Regions from separate parts of the Pontibacillus yanchengensis genome, predicted to be linked through region 2. Evidence: riboswitches for the same ligand, from Rfam matches in the RefSeq annotation. Region 2 holds a riboswitch; the other holds the start of a gene.
The links. A riboswitch is a leader RNA that binds a small molecule or an ion and turns the genes downstream of it on or off. The one in region 2 is predicted to bind preQ1.

Region 1 (6,513 bases), on a different contig from region 2:
GTCGTAATCAGCATCGTTGCTTCACTATCCTCTAGACGGTCTCGAACAGCTTGCTCCATAAATGCCTCAAATAATGGCCCTGCAATTGCACCTACCTTGAGGATACCAAAGAACGCTGAATAGAATTCAGGACTACGTGGCATGAAAAGGAAAACACGATCCCCTTTTTCAATACCATGACTGCTTAATACGTTAGCAAATTGGTTACTTGATTTCTTTAACTGAGAAAATGTTACGTGCTCTTCACGGTCAGGAGCCGAGTAGATTAATGCATCCTGATCTGCCTTATTAGGATTTTCAGCATGACGGTCGACAGCTTCATACGCTATGTTAACCTTTCCTGTCTCAGACCAACTGAATTCCTTTTTCACATCTTCCCAATCAAATTGTTTATAAGCTTCCTGGTAGTCTTTCAGATTAAAATTTCCTTCCTTCACTTCAATACGTTGCATGTTCATTTGATCACCTCATCCCTAAATTGTAAACGATTACACCTTAATGAAAAATTTTTACCACTCCATGCTGTGTGGTAATATGCATGATTAAACGTCAGAACATGTATATTCTGACCCTAGTCCATCCTTTCGTTTAACTCAATGAGGAGTGGCAATAGTGAGTTTTTTATTGAAATATTTAAAAAATTAGGTTAATTAATTCCATTGTAAGGCAGTTTTATACATTTTTAAAGTGATAAGCATAAGAAATAAATGGGTGCCAGACCCCCACCACGTTAACGAACTAATGTAGTGGGGGTCTGGCACCGAAAAAAATTTATTGTTTGGTTGTTTTATATTCCATGTAAACGGTTTGCGTGACAAGGAAGTCTTCCATACCATGCTTGCCATCTGCACCACCTAATCCGGATTTACGAATTCCTTGGTGATATCCTTGGACTGCTTCAAAGTTCTCGCGATTGACGAATGTCTCACCGAATTTCAATTCATTCACAATCCGCATTGCTTCGTTTAAGTCATCTGTATAGACAGAACTTGATAGTCCATAATCGGTATCATTTCCTTTTTCAATCGCTTCATCTAATGTTTGGAATGTTGTGATTGGAATAACCGGTCCAAAAATTTCTTCTTGGATGACATTCATATCCTGCGTCACATTGGTGAGAATGGTAGGCTCAAAGAAATAACCGTTTTGCTTATCTGCACGCTTACCGCCTGTTACTATATTAGCTCCTTCTTGAACTGCCTTGTTAACCATCTCTTCCACTTCTTGAAGTCGATCTTCACTCACAAGTGGACCAACGTCTGCATTATGATTTTGAAGAGGATTATCAATTGTCAGTTGTTCGAACTCTTCTTTCAAGCGTTTGGTTAGTTCATCCTTTAAATCTTCATGGACATATACTCGTTCAGCATTTGTGCAGGCTTGTCCATTATTTGCTAGGCGAGATTGCTTGATACTTTCAATTGCTGTTTCTAAATTAGCATTCTTTGTCACAATGGCAGGAGCTTTACCACCTAACTCAAGATTCACTTTAGTAATGTTTTGGGCAGCTGCTTCCATCACCTTCGTTCCTGCTCCAACACTTCCCGTCATCGTTACCATATGCACTTTTTCATGAGAAGCTAATGCATTTCCAATCGTTCTGCCCGTACCTGTAATGTAGTTGTACACGCCAGCTGGTAAATCCATACTATCAATAATTTTCGTGAATTCAGCTGCCGTATTTGGCGTTTGCTGACTTGGCTTCAATACAATGGAACAACCTGTCACAAGTGAAGTAGCTACCTTACGCGCTAAAATAAACACCGGGAAGTTCCATGGAACAATTCCAGCTACAACACCAATGGGCTTTTTGTAAATCCATATGTTTTCATTCGGTCGATCACTTGGCACAATCTCTCCTTCGATACGACGTGCCCATTCAGACATGTAGCGGAAGTAGTCAATCGCCAAGTCTACCTCGCCACTGGCAAGCTCATAGTCTTTTCCTTGTTCTTGTTGCAATAATTCTATGAATGTATCTCTTTTTTCCTCAATCTTATCCCCCATTGCACGAACCGCTTCACCACGTTTAATGGCTGGCGTTTGCTCCCATTCCTTTTGTGCATGATAGGCCGCTTCCACAGCGCGATTCACATCTTCCTCCGTACCTTTTGGTGTACGAGAAATCACTTCTTCCGTTGAAGGGTTTACGATATCTAGTAATTCATTACCGGTTGATTGAACATATTCTCCGTTTATATATAATTGATGTGTTTCCATTGTTGTACCTCCCAAAAATAAGGATTTTATGTTTGGGGTGTTCCTTCTTCTTTCTTAACGTAAACATATGGATAGGCAACTAGCTCGATGGAATTGACACGCATGACATGTAGGTCTATACTGTATAAGGTGAATTAGGAAACATGTAATAGAATACCAATTCCGTAAAAAACGGGAGAGGTTCTAGCTCAACCCTCTATAAAAAACTAAGGGATACGTATGCACAAGTCATCTCCTTTAGGGGGTGACTTTTTTTATTGCGTTTGAGGATAAAAGGAGGAATAAGAATGGCAGGAAGAAAAGATGAAGACCTAACGGATGTAACACTTCTTGGGAATCAAGGCACCACATATAGCTTTGATTATAACCCAGATGTTCTCGAAACATTTGATAACCAGCACCCAAATCGTGATTACTTTGTGAAATTCAACTGTCCAGAATTTACGACGCTATGCCCAAAAACAGGACAACCTGATTTTGCAACCCTATATATTAGCTACATTCCAGATATCAAAATGGTGGAAAGCAAATCACTCAAATTATATTTATTTAGCTTCCGCAACCATGGTGGCTTTCATGAAGATGCCGTGAACGTCATTATGAATGATCTGATTGAATTAATGGACCCACGCTACATTGAAGTATGGGGCAAATTCACACCACGTGGTGGTATTTCCATTGATCCGTATTGTAATTACGGAAAACCAGACACGAAATTTGAACGTATGGCTGAAAATCGTTTAATGAATCATGATATGTATCCAGAAACAATTGATAACCGTTAAGAGGGTGTCGATCTGAACCATCTCCTCACCATAAGGAGGAAACGTACCAAATGTTAATGTATTTAAATGCCTTATTTGTTGGTTTACTGATTTTATCGAACATTTTAGGTGTGAAATTATTTAGTGTGGGAGGCTTTGTGCTTCCTGCAGCCGTTATTGTTTATGTTGTAACGTACCTTATAACAGACGTGATTGGCGAAGTTTATGGCAAAGAGGCAGCTAGTAAAACCGTAAAAGCTGGGTTTGTAACCCAGGTTATTGCTATGCTATTTATTTTAGTTGCGATTGCTCTGCCATCAGCTCCATTTTTTGAACAACAAGCAGAATTTCAATCCATTTTAGGTGGGAGTTTTCGTGTGATGCTGGCGAGCCTAGCATCTTATCTTGTAAGTCAACACACCGACGTAGCAATTTTTCATAAATTAAAACAAAAGCATGGAACCAATAAACTATGGCTTCGTAATAATGTATCCACCATGACTAGTCAACTTCTAGATACAGTCGTATTTATTTCCATCGCATTTTACGGAACGATTCCAATGTCAGCATTGCTTGCGATGATTGGAACTCAATATGCGTTTAAATGGATGGTAGCCATTATCGATACACCAATCGCATATGCCCTAGTGAAATGGGGACGAAAAGAACAAATCAACTCTACTACCATGCAACCGGAAGCCAACTCCTTTTCGTAGGAGTTGGTTTTTTGTTTAAGTAAAGATGTATAAGTTCTGGCTCTTACTTGCCCAGATTTAGAGACTTCATTATTTATTTATGTAAATATTTTGAAACTTTTTCCCACGGTGACTCGTATGGATATGAAAGTGTCGATGATGGAGGTTTGTAATGAAAGAAATGATTGGGAATGATACGAGAAAACCGATGAAAATTATGTTCATTGTGATGGTGTTTATTAGTAGCTTCATCCTACCTTTTGTATTCATTATTATATTTCAGGACATCCTTTTCTTTTCCGAATCACAATGGTTTTTTAATGCACCATTCCTTTCTTATGTACTTTTGATTGGAGGGATGATGTTACTTGCCATTTTGTTATCCGTCGATGAGTTTATAAAGTCTAAAAGAAATGATCGGGATCTTAAAACAGGACCATGGATGGTATTTCTTTCCGTCGCACTGTCCTCCCTTTGCTTTGTACTTGGAATTTTTCATTATTACTATTTCGATGACGAAGGATTGCATTTTAATCAAGTAACTTCTCTCCAAGAACTAGACGTGCAATGGAACGAAATAGATGAAGTGATCCAAGTGACTACAAGGGAAAATAATATGGAAGTCTACAAAGAGCATATATTCATAACAAAAGATGGCTTACAATTGATCATCCCACATAATTATGACTTCATGATGAACAGGAAAAAAATCATTACCCTCGCGGAAAACAATGGTGCTAGGATATCGGAGCAGTTTGTGGAGCCAAGCTCTTGAATAAAATTTCAATTGAATTAAAAAAGGAACTTCCTGAAATGGAAGTTCCTTTTTTAATTTAAGAAAACTTTATTTGAACGGCCCCGGCAGGATTCGAACCTGCGACACAAGGTTTAGGAAACCTATGCTCTATCCCCTGAGCTACGGGGCCAAGATGGAAAAACGTGTGTATTTATAGTATTAAAAAATAGTTGATTTGGCAAGCCTAAAAGTCCGGGATACTGGGATTTTCACACGAATAGTTATACATGATAGGAAACATTTCTCTACAAATCGAAACAATTTTCGAGTTCTAATCCTGTTACTTCGTAGGTTCTATTATGATAAAATATAATTTGTCTGTCAGAACGTATAGTATTTTGACTGTTTGTGAAGGAGGAGGAGAAATGGGACAAACGCCTTTTATCGCAGTAGAAGGACCTATTGGTGTAGGAAAAACATCCCTAGCGAAAAAACTTGCCTCCCAATTTCAATATACCTTATTAAAAGAAATCGTGGAGGAGAACCCGTTTCTCGGTAAGTTTTATGATGATATTGAAGAGTGGAGTTTTCAAACGGAAATGTTTTTCCTTTGCAATCGATACAAGCAGCTTGAGGATATCGAGAATAAATATTTAGCCAATCACCAGGCTGTTGTTTCTGATTATCATATTTCGAAAAACTTAATTTTTGCTGAACGTACCTTAAAGCAGCATCAATTTAATAAGTACGTCCAAATTTATGATATTTTGACAAACGACATGCCTCGTCCAAATATGATTATTTATTTACATGCCAGCTTGGACACACTACTTGATCGTATTCGTATGCGCGGTCGAGAAGTCGAGCAAAATATTCAAGAGAGCTACCTAAAACAACTTGCTGAAGACTATGAATTGTTTATGGAGAAATTTGAGCGTGAGCATCCAGATGTTCCTGTTATTCGATTTAACGGAGATAACTTGGATTTCATCAAACATCAAGATGATTTGGATTATATGATTGAAACGATACAGAACCATTTTGAAAAAGGGGAAGTTATAAAATGAGCCGAAGAGATCAGTACGGTATCCCGCACGATTCTGTTATTACGATTGCTGGGACAGTAGGTGTCGGAAAGTCTACGATGACAAATGCACTAGCGAATGCATTACAATTTCGTACCTCCTTTGAAAAAGTCGAAAAAAACCCTTATTTAGATAAATTCTACAATGACTTCGAACGTTGGAGTTTTCATTTACAAGTCTATTTCCTAGCAGAACGTTTCAAAGAACAAAAGAAAATCTTTGAATACGGTGGAGGATTCATTCAAGACCGTTCCATATATGAAGATACTGGTATTTTTGCGAAAATGCATTATGAAAAAGGTACGATGAATGAAGTTGATTATAACACGTACACGAATCTATTCGATGCCATGGTCATGACCCCCTATTTTCCGCATCCGGACTTATTAATTTATCTTGAAGGGTCATTTGACGACATTTATGACCGTATCAAGGAACGCGGTCGTCCAATGGAACAACAAACACCAATGGAATACTGGGAAGAGATGTACAATCGTTATGAGAACTGGATTGATAACTTTAACGCTTGTCCTGTGCTTCGTCTAAATATTGCCGATTACGACGTACTCAATGATGAAGAATCCATTGAGCCCATTCTAGAAAAAATCGGCCATTTCATCCAACAATCCCGCAAATGGAGATCTCGTCAACTAACGTAAAACGGTAGGCATACGCCTACCGTTTTTTCATGAGATTTATTATTTAATCTGAATTATAGGGTATAAATTATTATTCAACAATCGAGGCATAATCTTGAAGACTTGAAATTGAGATAAATTTGGTAATCGCACAGAAAGAGCGATGTACCCGTAGATTTAGTTAGAATAAAGGCGGTGGGACTATATATTTCATGCTTTGCAGAACAACCAAGATATCTTTTAATAAAATGTGTTTTGTCACAAAAAGATATGTATTTGCCTAACGAAGAACGTATATCATTTGTGTACACCCACAACAAATGGCGATGTTTCCGTTAAACCAAACGAATGCAAAGATGGGCCTGGAAATGGCGA
Region 2 (6,513 bases):
ACATTATTTAATTGAACATCGCCAGAGGCTAGGTCGAACTCAATCTGTTCACTTTGGAAGGATTTTAATGTAATGTCGCTACTGGCACCATTCACATTTAAGGATTTAATGGTTTGGCTAGGGATCATAACATCAATTTGTTGATTCACATAAGTGAAACCAATTGAAAATGTTCGTTTGTTATGAATGTGAATATCTAAGGTGTCTTGGGAGAGGTCTGTTTGTAAGGAGCGATTTTCTAAGGAGTTTTTATCTGCTTTCCCATAATAGCGTACCGTAATTTCATCAGTATCAGATGGGAGTATGTTTACATCTGATGAGGCAACATCAACGTTGATATGTTTAATGTTATCTTTTTCGAATACTTTTTCATCTTCAAATGGTAGTCGTTCGCCAAACATGGAGGAAAAGCTAAGTCCATTTCCTTGCACTGTCGTTAACATCAAACCTCCAATGCCTATCATAAAAATAATCAAACCACCTAAGAAGAGTTTTTTCATGCGTAATTTCCTCCTTTCACAATGTTAACGTTCCATTTCACATATTTAATGAATAAGTAATAGAGCAAGCTGCCTAATTTGGCTAAACCGATGGTCAGCATAATACCAAGACCAGTTAGAATCATGCTTGAAAAGAGTTGTAATAGTTGTACACCTGATGAGGAGGATACAAAAAATACCCCAATTGCTCCTACGTAAAGACTAACCACAGCTGTCCACAAACTAATGTAGATACCCAATAAAGCAATCGCAGGTCCTAAAACGATAATCAAATTAAAGAGTCCAAGACTCATAGTTGATAAGATAGCGTGGCTAAGATTCGTAATAGATTTATTCGTTTCTGCGTTCTCAATACGGGATTGCACGTAGACTTCCTTGGCAATATCTCTTGGATGACCTAGGTCTTTGGCAATGTCACTTGCTTCTCTTCCCTCGAGCATCCCCATTTCAAAATGCTCTTGGTAATCCGCTAGCACCTCTTGCTTTTCTTGGTCGGATAATTGATGTAAATGTTTTTCTAAATGCTTAAGATATTCGGTATGTGTCAAGATTCATACACCTCCTTAATTAAGTGGTTCACGCTTTCCTGGAAGATATTCCAGTCATGAATCAACGACTCCATGTATCGTTCGCCTTCATCGGTTAAGCGATAGTATTTTCTAGGAGGACCTTCTGTGGATTTAGCCATATATGTTTGTAAATAGTCTTCCTTTGTAAGTCTACGTAATAAAGGGTAGAGGCTTCCTTCTGCTATGGCTATTTTTTCAGTTAAGTTTTGGGCAAGCTCGTAACCATATTGATCCTTTTGCTTCACAATGACTAAAACACAAAGTTCTAAGATGCCTTTCTTAAATTGTGGATTCATTTCTACACCTCGATGTCCATCAGTACTGATTAATGTTTAATAGTGGAGTAAAAAAATATGTATGTGCAGCTACTTCATTATTATATTATCATTCGGTATTAAACATTACAAGATAGTGAGGAAGTATTCTGGTTATAAAAAAATCAATCGTTAACGACGTTTGTGCTACTGTTTTTATTAAAAATAAGAAAAAGACTTGGACTAAGGGTGCCCAAGTCTTTTTCTTGTTGTCTAGGAAATTATAAAATTCAATGCTTGTGTATAACTAAAAAAGTGAAGTGGCCACGTCCAGCTCCAGCGCCCAGCGACTAGCAAACTTCCTGCACCTCCTTACGATAAGTCAACATCGGATCGCTATCGCTCTCCGTGTTTCCTTTCGGCCCACACGACGTGGGTTGGTTCGATGTTGCTGCGTGAGGCAGCGTTCTTAATCGAACTTCCTCATAATTAGGACAGTTTGTACGTCGCTAACCGGGCGCTTGCGCTTTTGTTCTATTTATTGATTTCCACGTTCTTTAATTGTGTAATTGCCATGACCTACAACTGTTTTTTCGTGTTCAATGCCTAGGTCTTTGAAGTTTTCCATGATAGTCATATCCACTACAACGGAATTTTCAAGTTTAGCTGATGTTACAATGCCATCAACTTCTTTACCATCCTTTAGGAAAGAAACGACGTCACCAACGGTAGCTTTATTTTCTTCGCTAACCTTTGGTTCTTCGCCTTCATTTTCCTCTTTTTTTACAAAAGCTGCATCAATGATATTATCTTTATTCATGTTTTCGTTTTCTTCGGACATGTGAAGATTCCCCTTCCTATTTTGCAATTATTACGATATGAGCATCAAAGATTCCTATCTAGGGTTCCTTACTACAATACCCTTTTCTCTATGCATCATTCATCCTAATACAATAGGTTAACACGAAATCAATTTTAATTGAAATAAACGACTCGAATTAAGAAAATTTTTAAAATATACAGGAAGAAAAAAGATAATGAGTATGAACTCAATTTATGGTATGATACAGTACATAATCAAATAAAAGTCTACGCAAAGCGTAGGAGAGGTTCTAGCTCACACCCTCTATAAAAAACTAAGGATATGACACTGTACCGTTCCTTAGGTATAGTTTTTTTATTCAGTAAAGAAAGTATAAGTATCACTTATATGTCAAGCTCTAGCGCCCAGCGACTAGCAAACTTCTGACTCCTCCTTACGATAAGTTAACATCAGATCGGTATCACTCTCCGTGTTTCCTTTATCTCATACGGGATTAGTTGAAGTTCGATTAAAACCGCTACATCACGTAGCAACATCGAACCAACCCACGTCCCTGTGGGCAGCAGTTAGTACGTCGCTAAACGGGTGCTTGCGCCTTTCTTTATTACTATAAATAGTTTTGGGTGGATAGAATTCTCTTTTTCAATTATGAAAGGGGAATTTTTTTATGCAGAAAAACAATAAAGCCATTGTTGTGTTTAGTGGAGGTCAGGATAGTACAACGTGTCTGTTCTGGGCCATGAAACACTTTGATGAGGTGGAAGCGGTAACGTTTCATTACAACCAACGCCATTCAGAAGAAATAGAAGTGGCGAAAGAAATAGTTGAGGACTTAAACATTAAGCATACAAATTTAGATATGTCTTTATTAAGTCAATTAGCCCCGAATGCTCTAACAAGAGATGATATTGAAGTAAATGACGGGGAAGATGGTGGATTGCCATCTACGTTTGTCCCGGGGCGTAATCTTTTATTCTTATCATTTGCAACTATTTTAGGTTATCAAATCGATGCTAAACATATTATCACAGGCGTCTGCGAGACGGATTTTAGTGGTTATCCAGATTGTCGTGATATGTTCGTCAAATCGTTGAATGTAACATTAAATTTATCAATGGATTCTGAATTTGTGATTCACACCCCTCTAATGTGGCTAGATAAAGCACAAACCTGGGAACTTGCGGATGACTTAGGGGCATTTTCCTATGTAAGGGAAAAAACACTAACTTGTTATCATGGCATTCGTGGTGATGGATGTGGAGAGTGCCCATCTTGTATGTTAAGAAAAAATGGGCTGAACACGTATTTAGCACAACGAGAAGGAGCGAATTCATAATGGCAATGGATCAATATGGTTTCCGCATTGTAGAAGATTTGCAAAAGATCGATAAGGATATTGAACGGTCTCAGCTAAAATACCACAATAAGCGAGTAATGGTGAGCAAAGAGTTTACCTTTGATGCAGCACACCACCTTCATTTGTACGATGGTAAGTGTAAGAACCTACATGGCCACACCTATACGGTAGTATTTGGCATCAGTGGGTTTGTAAATGAGATTGGGATTGTGATGGATTTTGGAGATATTAAACAAATTTGGAAAGAACAAATCGAGATACATCTGGATCATAAATATGTAAATGAAACCCTGCCACCTATGAATACAACAGCTGAGAATATGGTGGTCTGGATTTATGAGAAAATGGCAGACGCTCTTACTCATGAAGACTTCCAGGGAACTAGAGTTGAATTTGTGAAACTGTACGAAACGCCAACAAGTTTTGCAGAAGTGAGACGGGAGTGGATGGAAAGTGAATAAGTTTCCTGTTCTTGAAATCTTTGGCCCAACCATCCAAGGAGAAGGGATGGTCGTAGGACGTAAAACGATGTTCGTTCGTACAGCAGGCTGTGATTATAGTTGTTCCTGGTGTGATTCTGCCTTTACCTGGGATGGAAGTGCTAAGGATGAAATTCAAAAACTCACTGCTCCTGAGATTATCAATGCCTTAGATCAACGTGGGGGAGATTATTTTGACCACGTTACGATTTCTGGAGGTAATCCTGCATTACTAAAAAATTTGAATGAGTTGATTGATAGCTTGCATGAAAAAGGCTGTGAAGTAGCTCTAGAAACGCAAGGAAGTAAATGGCAGGCTTGGTTCCTTACAATTGATGATTTAACCATCTCTCCAAAACCACCTAGCTCTAAGATGAGTACAAACTGGGACGTACTGGATAGGATTATCGCTAAGTTAGAAGAAGCTGGACGGACAACGCATACAAGTTTAAAGGTAGTTATTTTTAACGATGAGGATTTAGAATATGCCAAGCAAGTCCACAAACGTTACCCAAATTTAGCATTCTATGTCCAAGTCGGAAATGAAGCATTAGATGAATCTGATGATCAAAACCTTGCCCTTCATCTACTAGACCAGTATGAGTGGTTGATTGATAGAGTCATGCATTCTAGTGACCTAAACCATGTTCGCGTCCTACCTCAGGTACATGCATTACTATGGGGGAATAGACGAGGTGTTTAATACAGATAAGAGCATTAAATGACTGTGGATCATTTAATGCTCTTTTTAGTGTTGTGCATAATAGCTCTCGGAAAGCGCGCTCAGCCAGGCTGAGGCCCCCCCGAACACCTCCTCTTATTCTGAATGACTATTAAACAGTTGAATGGGGAGAATCCTGATACAAATAAATGTAAAGGCCAGAGAACATACATAAGGAAAAGCCAAATGCGTTGACCATGCCGTGAACGAATACCATTAAGGGAATGTTCAGCAGGAATTGGAGACTGCCGATTCCTTCATATCCGTATAAAAAGGCAAAAGTCATAGACACAAATAAGGATAAACAAGCTATCGTAATAAGAATCTTAGAGAGTGCTTTTGGTAATGTGGGTACAAAAAAGAGTAAAGTCAAAAGTGAAAGAATCGCTATAGGCACGACGAATTCTGTAACTGCTACGAATTCAATCCATGGATAATCAGCTCCAAAGGTAATGCCTACTGCAACAAATATAGGTCCAACTAATAAAAAAATAGATAACAGTTGAAAGAGACTTTTTATACCTTTATTCGAAAAGTGCATCTCTCTTCCTATAACACCAAATGCAATAAGTGTAACGAAAGCTGCATAATGAAAGTGGATAGATGTAAGTAGGATGATAATACCATCAAAATGTAAGATTGAGGAACCTGTGCGATGTAATACGAGCCATCCACCACCAATTACAATATAAATCATTCCAGCATGGATAACCGTTTCGTGAAGACGGGTCCATATTTTATGATAGAAGAAAGACCATAGCCCATATAAGGAAATAAGTGCTGTAAAAAGGAACCATGGAAGTGATAGGATAGTAGATAGGATACCGGGTGTAACGAAAAAGCTTCCTATTGCTAACAATAGCGCAATAGGGTGAAGGTTCAATACTGAAAGGTAAAGCTTAGTCCTTCGCGTGTGGGCAAATTGTAACCCTAAAGGAATCAATACCCCATATGCAAAGACGAGCAACATCTGTACATATTGCAAACTATCAATGATATCAAAACTTACTTTTAGGATGACAAAACTAATAAAACTACAAATTCCAAATATCGTAAGCCGTTTTTCTGACATGGTTTTCACCTCATTTTCCATCTTAAAGGAAAATGATTTGGAGAGAAAGAACAGAGGTGACATTTGTGAACATATTAATTAGTGGTGGAACGGGATTTATTGGGGAGGCCCTCGTACGTTATTTTGTTCAGCACGGTCATACCGTATTTGTGTTAACAAGAGGAGAGACAAGAAAAGAAGCAGGTGTTCAATACGTACAATGGATGAAGGAAAGTGCTGGAGAGATTGCTTATTTTCGAAATGTGCAATTGAATGCATGCATCAATCTCGCTGGTGATCCAATTCACGAAGGAAGATGGACCCCAGAAAAGAAAGAACGTATTCTTACCAGTCGTATTGAAGCTACGAGGCGTATGATTAAAATTGTACAAGGCATGAAACACAAGCCTGATATTTTTATACAAGGGTCGGCTATTGGTTATTATGGGTATTCGAAACAGAGCACTTTTACAGATGAAAGCTTGCCTTTACTGAATAGTTTCCCTAGTGAAGTATGTGAAATATGGGAGAATACTTTTTTAATGTTAAATGAGCCTTCTATTCGAAAAGTGACCGCTAGAATTGGGATTGTATTGGACCACCACGGAGGGGCTCTCCAAAAAATGCTGACACCTTATCAATATTTTGTAGGAGGCCGCGTAGCTTCAGGGGAACAGTGGTTATCTTGGATTCATTTATACGATCTTGTGAGAATGTTCCACCATATAATTGATACTCCTTCTATCGCCGGTCCTGTTA

Region 1: linked by a shared signal. The riboswitch ahead of queF (preQ(1) synthase) and the one ahead of queC (7-cyano-7-deazaguanine synthase QueC) in region 2 are both predicted to bind preQ1.

Annotation. Positions count from the first base shown of each region.
Region 1 covers NZ_WMEU01000004.1:14,215-20,727, forward strand. The annotation lists gene acsA (acetate--CoA ligase) at 1-458, opposite strand, end outside; gene aldA (aldehyde dehydrogenase) at 772-2,220, opposite strand; PreQ1 riboswitch class I at 2,392-2,436, shown strand; gene queF (preQ(1) synthase) at 2,508-3,005, shown strand; gene GLW08_RS12730 (queuosine precursor transporter) at 3,056-3,700, shown strand; gene GLW08_RS12735 (hypothetical protein) at 3,852-4,454, shown strand; tRNA gene GLW08_RS12740 (tRNA-Arg) at 4,533-4,605, opposite strand; gene GLW08_RS12745 (deoxynucleoside kinase) at 4,841-5,482, shown strand; gene GLW08_RS12750 (deoxynucleoside kinase) at 5,479-6,159, shown strand.
Region 2 covers NZ_WMEU01000003.1:526,733-533,245, forward strand. The annotation lists gene GLW08_RS12400 (DUF4097 family beta strand repeat-containing protein) at 1-500, opposite strand, end outside; gene GLW08_RS12405 (HAAS signaling domain-containing protein) at 497-1,048, opposite strand; gene GLW08_RS12410 (PadR family transcriptional regulator) at 1,045-1,365, opposite strand; gene GLW08_RS12415 (DUF2187 family protein) at 1,862-2,164, opposite strand; PreQ1 riboswitch class I at 2,424-2,469, shown strand; gene queC (7-cyano-7-deazaguanine synthase QueC) at 2,814-3,482, shown strand; gene queD (6-carboxytetrahydropterin synthase QueD) at 3,488-3,964, shown strand; gene queE (7-carboxy-7-deazaguanine synthase QueE) at 3,957-4,685, shown strand; gene GLW08_RS12435 (YndJ family protein) at 4,816-5,775, opposite strand; gene GLW08_RS12440 (TIGR01777 family oxidoreductase) at 5,841-6,513, shown strand, end outside.